Regions from separate parts of the Pseudoalteromonas sp. SR43-3 genome, predicted to be linked through region 2. Evidence: riboswitches for the same ligand, from Rfam matches in the RefSeq annotation. Region 2 holds a riboswitch; the other holds the start of a gene.
What was found. Region 2 has a riboswitch for cobalamin ahead of H5088_RS17005 (TonB-dependent receptor domain-containing protein). Riboswitches for the same ligand answer to the same signal wherever they lie in the genome.

Region 1 (5,030 bases), on a different contig from region 2:
ATAACAAATATTGTATCAGCGATGCCGGGCGTGTCATTAGTCGCAGAAGTTAAAGCACAACAAGAAAGCACTCGGCTGTTATTAGAACGCACGCTTGATTTGGCAATATTGTTTGATCCACCAAAAGTAGACGAGCTAGTGGTAGAGCGAATCTGTGAGTTGCCAATCATTCCCGTAAGCGGATACGACACTGCAACGAACGAAAACTTTTTTGATAATCAGTATGTATATGTTGATTGGGGAACTACTTTCTCACTTTGGCATGCGCGTCAGTTTACCGGTAAAACACCGCCTTATTTTAGAACCAGCACAGGACGTATTGCACTTGATTTAATACTGCAATGTGGCGGCAGTGCATTTATACCTCAAGTATTGGTAGAAGGGCATTTAGAAAAAGGTGAACTGTTTCATGTTAAAGATGTAGAAAATACCTCGCGAGACGTGTTTATAGCGTATCACAGAGACAACGAGCAAAAAGAGTTAATAGAAACCTTAGTTAATTTACTATCGCAAATGACCCCAAGCTTGTCATTAAAGAAAAGTAAGTAAGTTCGGCCGTTTATTAGGCTTTCATGTTATTTTGATTTCAAATTTAATGCATTTTTATTAATAAAAAAAGACATTAATATTTCCATTGTAATATTACTGTCATTTAGCGGTGACAAAATGCAGCAGTTTTAAAAATTAGTCTTTTGTGATTATCCAAGGAAATAACATGAAATTTGTAAAATCGAGCTTATGCTTAGCACTATTAAGTGGTTTATCTTTTAATGCACTTGCCGATGTAGACATTTACGGTAAAGCGAATGTAACAGTGCAATCATCTGATGACGGCGAAGGATCTTTTACTGAGATAAAAAGTAATGCATCTCGTCTTGGTGTTAAAGGTTCTGAAAAAATAAATGATAGTTTAGAAGCGGTATATAAGTTTGAGTTTCAAGTTGATGTGTCTGATGCTGATTCAAAAGGCGATAACGACGACAATATTTCTGCGCGTAACCAATACGTTGGTTTAAAAGGTGCGTTTGGCCAAGTGGTTATTGGTCGTAACGATACTGCGCTTAAACAATCTCAAGGTAAGTTAGACTTGTTTAACGACCTTGAAGGCGATATTAAAAATGTATTTAAAGGTGAAAACCGTTTAGGGAATACTGTTAGTTATTCATCAAACTCATACGAAGGTTTTAAAGTACTTGCTACTTTTGTAGCTGAAGATGATGTAGACGCTGATAACGGTTACTCAATAGCGGTTACTTACGGTGACGTGGCACTTAAAAAGAGCGCAGTATATGCCTCTATCGCAGCCGATAGTGAAGTAAATGGCTACGATGTAGTACGCGCGTCAATCCAAGGTAAAGTTGAAAACTTTAAGTTAGGTGCAATGTACCAAACACAAGAAAAAGTTGACGGCAGCGCAGAAGCGGATGGTTATCTATTAAATGCAGCTTACAGCATGGGTAACAACACATTTAAAGTACAATACCAAGACATGGACTTTGACGACAGCGACGATAAGTCAGCAATATCAGTTGGTCTTGATCACAAATTAAATAAAAACATTAAAGTATTTGGCTTTTACTCAAGCTTCGACATGGACAACAACGTTGACCAAGACTACGTAGGCTTAGGTATGGAATACAAGTTTTAACTATTCGCTAAATTAGTTAAAACACTCCCTTTTTAACCGCGCTCTTTTGAGTGCGGTTTTTTTTGCTTTAAATTATTTACTTAGCCGCCCATAATAGAGCTTCATTTGGAATGAGGTGCGAGTCCTCGACTGTTCCCGCAACTGTAATTAGCGCAAAGCTTTAAGTCAGATACAAATGGTATAATACCAATTTTATTAAAAACATGATCTTTCTAGCGAATTAAATAACTTACTAACTTCGTTAAAAATTATTCATATAGAACAAGTATATGTCATAATTTCCGCTTTGTTATTAAGCTATTTCTTTGTCGCTATAATAAATCACTAATTTAGTGCAATTGGTATAAATTCTTTTAACGAGCGGGTTTACTCATTTTTTCTTGTAGTGCATTAGTATTTTTATCGCATTTTAGTGAGTTTAATCCCGTCTAGGACTGACTATTGCACACTCAAACGCCATTAAATATACCATTACTAAACGTTAAAAACGTATCGTGGGGTATTGGCAATAAAACGATCCTCAAAAAAATAAACCTTAAAATAACCACAGGTAAATTTGTTGGTTTAATTGGCCCCAATGGCGCAGGTAAATCGAGCTTATTGCGTTGTTTATATCGTTTTAATAAACCCAGTGATGGCGTTGTAGAGTTTAACAACACCGATATTTGGCAGCTAAAAAGCGATGAGTACGCAAAAAAAGTAGCGGTTGTTTTACAAGAAACCCCGTCGCAATTTAACTTAAGCGTATTTGATGTTATTGCACTTGGGCTAACGCCTCATAAATCGCTATTTAGCTCAGTAACTAACATTGATAAACAAAAAATTACCCAAGCTATCAACACTGTAGGGTTGGCAGGTCATAGCGATCAAAGCTTTGAGTCACTTTCGGGTGGTGAAAAGCAACGTGCCTTGATAGCCCGCGCCATAGTTCAGCAACCTCAGTTGTTAATAATGGACGAACCAACTAGCCATTTAGATGTTAAATACCAAATACAGGTAATGGAGCTTGCTAAATCGTTGGGTGTAACGGTGTTTGCATCGTTTCATGATTTAAACTTAGCTTCTGCAATGTGCGATGAACTAGTGGTTATTAAAAATGGTGAAATTACACATACAGGCACGCCAAGTGAGGTATTAACCGAAAACATGCTAGGCGACGTTTTTGGTGTCTGCGCCCAAGTAAATAATCACCCGCAAATATCGAAGTCGGGAAATAGCATCCCTCATATCACTTACTTTTATGGTTACGAATAATATGAGCGCAGTTAATACTCGCCACTCACTTGCGCTATTCATCAGTGCTGCGGCTGCTTTATTTAGTTTATTTGCAGCACTTAGTTTTGGTGCAGCAGAGACCTCACTTCAAGATGTATTTAATAGCTTTTTGCTCTCAACTGATGTGTCTTTTAATTCGCGTATTATTTTTGAACTAAGAATGCCACGAACATTACTCGCCTTTTTAGCAGGCTCTGGCTTAGCAATTGCGGGGCTTATTTTACAAACGGTAACGCGTAACCCTTTAGCCGATCCTTACTTATTTGGTATATCGTCGGGCGCCTCATTTGGCGTGGTGTTACTTATGGCATTAGCAGGCATTAGCGCAGGTTTTATGTTATCGGCAGCAGCGTTATTAGGTAGCTTACTCGCTATGAGTTTATTAATTCTTATTGCAGGTAGGCAGCAAAGTGCACAGGTAGAATCAATGTTATTAGCTGGTGTTGCTCTATCGTTTTTATTTAGTGCGTTTACCAGCTTGTTGCTTTATTGGAGCGACCCTCAGGCGGTAGCCGCTATTTTATTTTGGACACTGGGCAGCTTTTCGCGTGCGCAGTGGGCTACGCTTAGTTTGCCTTTATTGGTAATTACATTGTGTACGTTTGTAATGCTGAGCTTTAGAAGGCAGCTAAATGCTATGTTACTGGGCGATGAAAGCGCAATTACATTAGGTGTGAGGGTTCAGCGCTTTAGAATACTTATGCTGGTTTTAAGCTCATTAATTACCGCTGTGCTGGTGGCTATGTGTGGTGGTATTGGGTTTGTAGGATTAATGGTGCCGCATATTGTGCGCTTTTTTATATCCCAAGGCACCATCGCTGGCTTACTGGTAACCAGCTTGGTGGGCGGTACATTTATGGTGTGGGTTGATGTACTTTCGCGCTCATTGCTGAAAAACCAAGAACTGCCCGTAGGTGTTATTACTGCAGCTATTGGTAGCGTGTTCTTTTTGAGTCTATTGTTTTTTAGAAAGCGAAGGGTGTAATTCCATGAAAACCTTAATGGTGCAAGGCACTACATCAGATGCTGGTAAAAGCACTTTAGTTACTGCCCTTTGCAGGGTGTTTGCTAAGCGAGGGGTAAAGGTTGCGCCTTTTAAACCACAAAATATGGCACTTAATAGCGCAGTAACAAAAGATGGCGGCGAAATTGGTCGTGCGCAAGCTTTGCAAGCAATAGCAGCTAAAGTAGAGCCAGAAATAGACTTTAACCCTATATTACTTAAGCCTAATAGCGACACGGGCGCACAAGTAATTATTCACGGAAAAGCCGTTAGTAATATGGAAGCGGGCAAATATCACGACTATAAAAAAGTGGCGATGGATGCAGTAATTACTTCACATAACCGCTTAGCTAAACGCTTTGAATTACTCCTTGTTGAAGGGGCTGGGAGCCCTGCTGAAATAAATCTGCGTGAAAACGATATTGCTAATATGGGCTACGCCGAAGAGGTAGATTGCCCAGTAATTATAATTGCTGATATTGATAAAGGCGGCGTATTTGCACACTTGGTAGGTACGCTTGCGTTGTTAAGCGAGTCAGAACAAGCGCGCGTAAAGGGTTTTGTTATAAACCGCTTTAGAGGCGATATAGGTTTGCTGCAAGGCGGGCTTGATTGGCTTGAAGAATACACAAACAAACCCGTACTTGGCGTATTACCTTATTTACACGACCTTGCGCTTGATGCTGAAGACGCCGTCGCAATTGATAATAACGTAACTAACGCCACAATTAATATTGCAGTGCTGCTTGTACCCCACATTAGTAACCACACCGATTTTGACGCACTGCGTTTGCACCCAAACATTAATATAAATTACGTGCGCCATACGCAAACGATCCCAGACGTTGATCTGATAATTCTTCCAGGCAGTAAAAACGTGCTGGGCGATTTAACCTTTTTGAAAAATGAAGGCTGGGAGACTCAAATTAAACGCCACTTACGCTATGGTGGTAAAGTACTTGGCATTTGTGGCGGCATGCAAATGCTGGGCAATACGCTTAACGATCCCGAGGGTATTGAGTCATCATTAAAGCAAGTAAATGGGCTTGCTCTGTGCGATTTTGAAACCACGCTAACAACACAAAAAGTATTAACTAAAATAAC
Region 2 (5,030 bases):
ATTTCTTTAGCAAATAAAAAGGTGAAAGCCACTATGCTGATTAAAAAAACTGCTTGATAAACACGCCTTGTCACGACAAATCCTAAAATCGCTTAAAAAAGAGGCGCAAGTATATCAAACTAATTTAGTATCGCACCTGAACAAGATGCAGAAAAATGTAAAGATTTATAATTTTAGCGTTATAATTGCCACATAAAATTAAGATTAAATAGTTAGGAGTATACTAATGCCTTCATTTGATATTGTATCTGAAGTAGAAATGAACGAAGCTAAAAATGCGGTTGATAACGCAAACCGTGAACTAGAGACTCGCTTTGATTTTAGAGGCGTTGATGCATCTATTGAGCTAAACGATAAAACAATTAAGCTTAAAGCAGAAGCTGACTCTCAAGTTATGCAGTTGTTCGATATTTTAGCGGGAAAAATTTCAAAGCGCGGTATGGATGTAGCTAGTTTAGAACTTCAAGATATTAGCCGTGCAGGAAAAAATGTATTTCGTAACGTTGGGTTAAAGCAAGGTATCGAAAAAGACATGGCCAAAAAAGTGGTTAAAGCCATTAAAGATTCAAAAGTTAAAGTACAAGCCGCTATTCAAGGCGAAGAAGTGCGTGTGACAGGTAAAAAGCGTGACGATCTTCAAGAGGCAATGCAGGTAGTACGCAGTGCCGATTTAGGTCAGCCTTTTCAGTTTAAAAACTTTCGCGACTAATTTATAAACTGTTTTTAATAAAAATGCTTTAATTTGTCTATATTTGCAGACAGATTAAAGCTACTTAATTTTTTACAACTTTCCCACCTTATCCTCTCGTAGTTCTGCATGTATTAATCCACCTTTTGATATTTAAGCTATTATATTTAATTGAATATAATAAAAATTTCACTCTAGAAGGTATTAAAATGAGACCCCATCAATTATTTCTGTTATTTGTTTTGCTTATATTTACCAAGCCAAGCTTATCAAAGCCAGTTGATATTGATGTATTGGTCGAAGATGGCTACTTTCCGATTATTATTAACGCGCAAAAAAAGCAGGGCTTTGCTCCTGAGTTTATTAATATTTTAAACGACGCACAGGAGGAATTTAACTTTATACTTATTTCTTTACCTGTAAAAAGGCTTACTTTGTCTGTTGAAAAAAATAACTTCGACGTTTTATTTTTAATGGCAATGCAATGGCTGCCAAAAACAACGCAGAAAAACATTGAAAAAACTGAATTTTATACCATCACCAAAAACGAGCTTTATACACTCAAAGAGAATGCATCAGAACAAACTTATTTTGACAATCTGGACAAATTAACCAAAGTTGGGGTTTTAGGGTACTCGTATCGATTTGCAGGATTTAATACAAATGCCGAATACTTGAGAGAAGAGCACCAGGTAAGCCTTACAATCGATGAATTCAATGTAGTTAAAATGCTGCTATTAAGGCGCGCTGAAGTCGGGGTTTTAAACAGTATTGCTTATCAGTATTTTAAAAAGCAGAATATCTTAAATATGGATTTACTATTTAAGAGTGACGTACCAGATGCAGTGTATGAAACACATTTTTTGATTAACTCACAATCAAATAAAATATCTAGTCGCAAAATGGATGAAATATTAAATTTACCTACTACACAAATGCAACTTCAGAAGCTACTTGATAAGTACGGTATTCCGTCAAGCTATAATAATACAGCACTGAACTGAAATAGCTTTTAGCTATATAGACGTCCATTGACATCTGTAAACAAAATGCTCACAATGACGGCATATTTTCAAGGTGCTTGCTAGCCACTTCATGTAATGATTTTTTTAGCAGGATAATCGGGAAGTTGGTGCGTTTTCATGATGACTACAAGCCCAACACTGCCCCCGCAACGGTAGAGTATTGCATGTTTTTATGTGCTTACTGAGTCCGGAGACCGGCCTTGATGCAATCTTACTTACTAAATCTTTGCGGTGGGCAAAGGTAGGGGATCTCATGTTAAACAAAACAACTCTAGGCGTTGCAATTTCTGCTGCGCTTTCATTTTCTGTGTCTGGTGCAGAGCAATCAATTGAAAAAATAACCGTTACAGCTAATAAGTTTGAGCAATCAATTAACGAAGTTTTAGCGAGTGTAAATGTTATTGAACGTGCTGAAATAGAAGCTAGTAACGTACGCGATTTACCTACACTTTTAAGCACGCAAGTGGGTTTTCAAGTTAATCCAAACGGTGGTTTTGGTCAAAATACAGGTGTGTCACTTCGTGGTACGGGCTCTGGCGATACGTTGATTTTAATTGACGGTGTACGTACAGGCTCAGCAACACTAGGTCAAAAAGCATTAAATAATGTCCCTCTAAATAGTATTGAACGCATAGAAATTATTAAAGGCTCTCGCGCGGCTGTTTATGGCTCTGATGCACTCGCTGGTGTTATTAATATTATTACGCGTGAGTCAGATAACTTATCCCTAAGCGCTACATTTGGTTCTGACTCTTATCAAAATTATCAAGTTGCAGGCTCTGTAAAATCAGATGATATAACAACAGCATTTAATGCAGGCTTTGAAAAAACAGATAACTTTGATGCACTGCAAGGCGTAGCACCTGATGAAGATGGCTATGAAAATAAAAACCTTGGTTTTAAAGTAAACTACACCGATGCACATTACGGCGACTTTAAGTTATTAGGTCAATACAGTGAAGGCTATGCAGATTACGACAGTCGCTTTAGTCCAGCCACAAGTACTATAGAAACAGGTGATTTTAAAAACTATCAGCTTTCTGCAGGTTGGAGTAAAAACTACACTAACCAATTGCATAGTATTGATATTGCTATTTCAACAGATGATTCTCACGATACCTCAGCATTTGGTGTAAATGATTTTATAACGAAACGTGTGCAATTTGATTATAACGGTCAATATATATTATCTGAAGAGCTTAATATTAGCGGTGGTGTTAACTGGTACAACGATGATGTATCGCACAGTTCAACGCAGTATGATATGCAAGAGCGTGATGTATTAGCAGTATTTGTTGGGGCTTATTACAATGCTGAAAAAGTGTTAGCTAATTTAACAATTCGCCAAGACGATGATGAACAATTTGGCGACGAAACAACATATACAGCCGCTGCGGGTTATCATTTATCTGAAGACGCCACGTTCCGCATAAGCCAAAGCACTGGTTTTAAAGCACCTACATTTAACGATTTATACTTTCCGGCTTTTCCTGGTTTTCCACCTTCATCTAATCCTGATTTAGAGCCTGAGAAATCATTAAATCAAGAGATTGGGTTAAATGTAGATTTTGATATAGCAAGTATTGACGTTGCTATTTTTAGAAATGATATTGAAGATAAGATATCTTTAGATTCTAACTTTGTTCCTATTAACTTAAATGAAGCACGCTACGAAGGGGTTGAATTTAGCTTATCTCAGCAGTTTTTTGGTTTTGATAGCAACCTTAACTTTGCTTACTTAAGCGCTGAAGACGAAGAAACGGGCGCAGAGTTACGTAATGTTGCTAAACGTACTTTTAACTGGGAACTTGCAAAACAGTTTGGTGCTTTTGATGCAAGCTTAGACATGCAATACCGTAGCGACCGACAAGGTGTTGTGACTCGCTTAGGCTCTTATACACTTTGGAACTTAGCGGGTAATTATCAAGTAAATGAACATATTGAAGTTTCGCTTCGTGTAGAAAACTTATTTGATAAAGAGTATAACGCTGTTGATTCAAACGCTGATTTTACAACGGGTGAAGTGTATTACTACAACACGCCAGAGCGTCGCTTTTTTGCAGGCGCAAGCTACCAGTTTTAACGGTATTTATTAATATTAAAAAGCCCGACTTATGTCGGGCTCTTTAATGTGTAGCTAAGTTTAACAACTAAAATTAGCTAGTCAGCTAAGAGCTCTTTAAATACGGTTTCAAACTTGTGTAACTTAGGTGCTATTAAAATACTACAGTAACCCTGCTGTGGATTTTCGTTATAGTAATCTTGGTGATAATGCTCTGCTGGGTAATACGTAGTGGCAGGGCTGACTTCTGTAACAATTGGCTCAGCGACATGGCATTGCAGTTGAGCTATCACTTCGTTGGTTTGCTTAAGTTGAGCTTCATCGTGATAGTAAACCACACTTCTATATTGTGTGCCTATATCGTTACCTTGGCGATTCAATTGTGTTGCATCATGCAGTGTGAAAAACATTGCTAAGAGTATTTCAAAGCTAACTACAGTCGCGTCAAATTCAATTTTAACAACCTCAGCGTGACCGGTTGTGCCTGAGCATACAGAATCATATGTTGGGTTATTTGTTTCACCGCCGGTGTAGCCAGAGCTTACGGTTAGTGCGCCATTTACACGTCTAAATGCAGCATCTATACACCAAAAACAGCCGCCACCAAATGTTGCTACTTGCGTTGTTGAGCTCATAAGTATTCCTAAAATGTATATGGGGTTTAAAGGCGAGCATAAATTGTATGCGCCGCAACAACAAGGTTACGGCGCAATTAAGAGGCTAGATCTCTTCGAAAGGTTTTTCAGCGGCTTGTTTGTCTAATTTTTGCTGTAAAAATTCAGGTGATTGAGTGTTACGTGCAAGTGCATAATATGCAGCAGGTACAACAAAAAGAGTTAGTAGGGTCGATACAATAACCCCAGTAAACACGACTACACCTATCACCATACGGCTTTCAGCGCCCGGACCTGAAGCAAGTACTAAAGGTACCGAACTCATAACCGTAGTCAGCGAGGTCATAATAATAGGGCGCAAACGCTGAGTTGCTGCTTGCAAAATAGCTTCACTAAATTCAACGCCTTTATCGCGTAGTTGGTTAGTAAATTCTACAATCAAAATACCGTTTTTAGCACTTAGCCCTATGAGCATGACAATACCTATTTGGCTGTAAATATTTAAGGTAAGTCCTGTAGCCCAAAGTCCGAACATAGCGCCCATTAAACCAAGTGGTACGGTAAGCATGATGACGAACGGATGCATAAAGCTTTCAAACTGTGCTGCCAGTACTAAAAAGGTAACAGTGAGTGCAAGTATA

Region 1: another riboswitch for cobalamin. It lies ahead of H5088_RS03115 (ABC transporter ATP-binding protein); the one in region 2 lies ahead of H5088_RS17005 (TonB-dependent receptor domain-containing protein).

The regions. Positions count from the first base shown of each region.
Region 1 covers NZ_JACJEC010000002.1:164,228-169,257, reverse strand. The annotation lists gene H5088_RS03125 (LysR family transcriptional regulator) at 1-549, shown strand, start outside; gene H5088_RS03120 (porin) at 716-1,648, shown strand; cobalamin riboswitch at 1,710-1,844, shown strand; gene H5088_RS03115 (ABC transporter ATP-binding protein) at 2,090-2,902, shown strand; gene H5088_RS03110 (iron ABC transporter permease) at 2,904-3,908, shown strand; gene H5088_RS03105 (cobyric acid synthase) at 3,913-5,030, shown strand, end outside.
Region 2 covers NZ_JACJEC010000020.1:10,755-15,784, reverse strand. The annotation lists gene H5088_RS17020 (VanZ family protein) at 1-74, opposite strand, end outside; gene H5088_RS17015 (YajQ family cyclic di-GMP-binding protein) at 227-709, shown strand; gene H5088_RS17010 (ABC transporter substrate-binding protein) at 898-1,692, shown strand; cobalamin riboswitch at 1,747-1,931, shown strand; gene H5088_RS17005 (TonB-dependent receptor domain-containing protein) at 1,967-3,796, shown strand; gene msrA (peptide-methionine (S)-S-oxide reductase MsrA) at 3,874-4,410, opposite strand; gene H5088_RS16995 (efflux RND transporter permease subunit) at 4,496-5,030, opposite strand, start outside.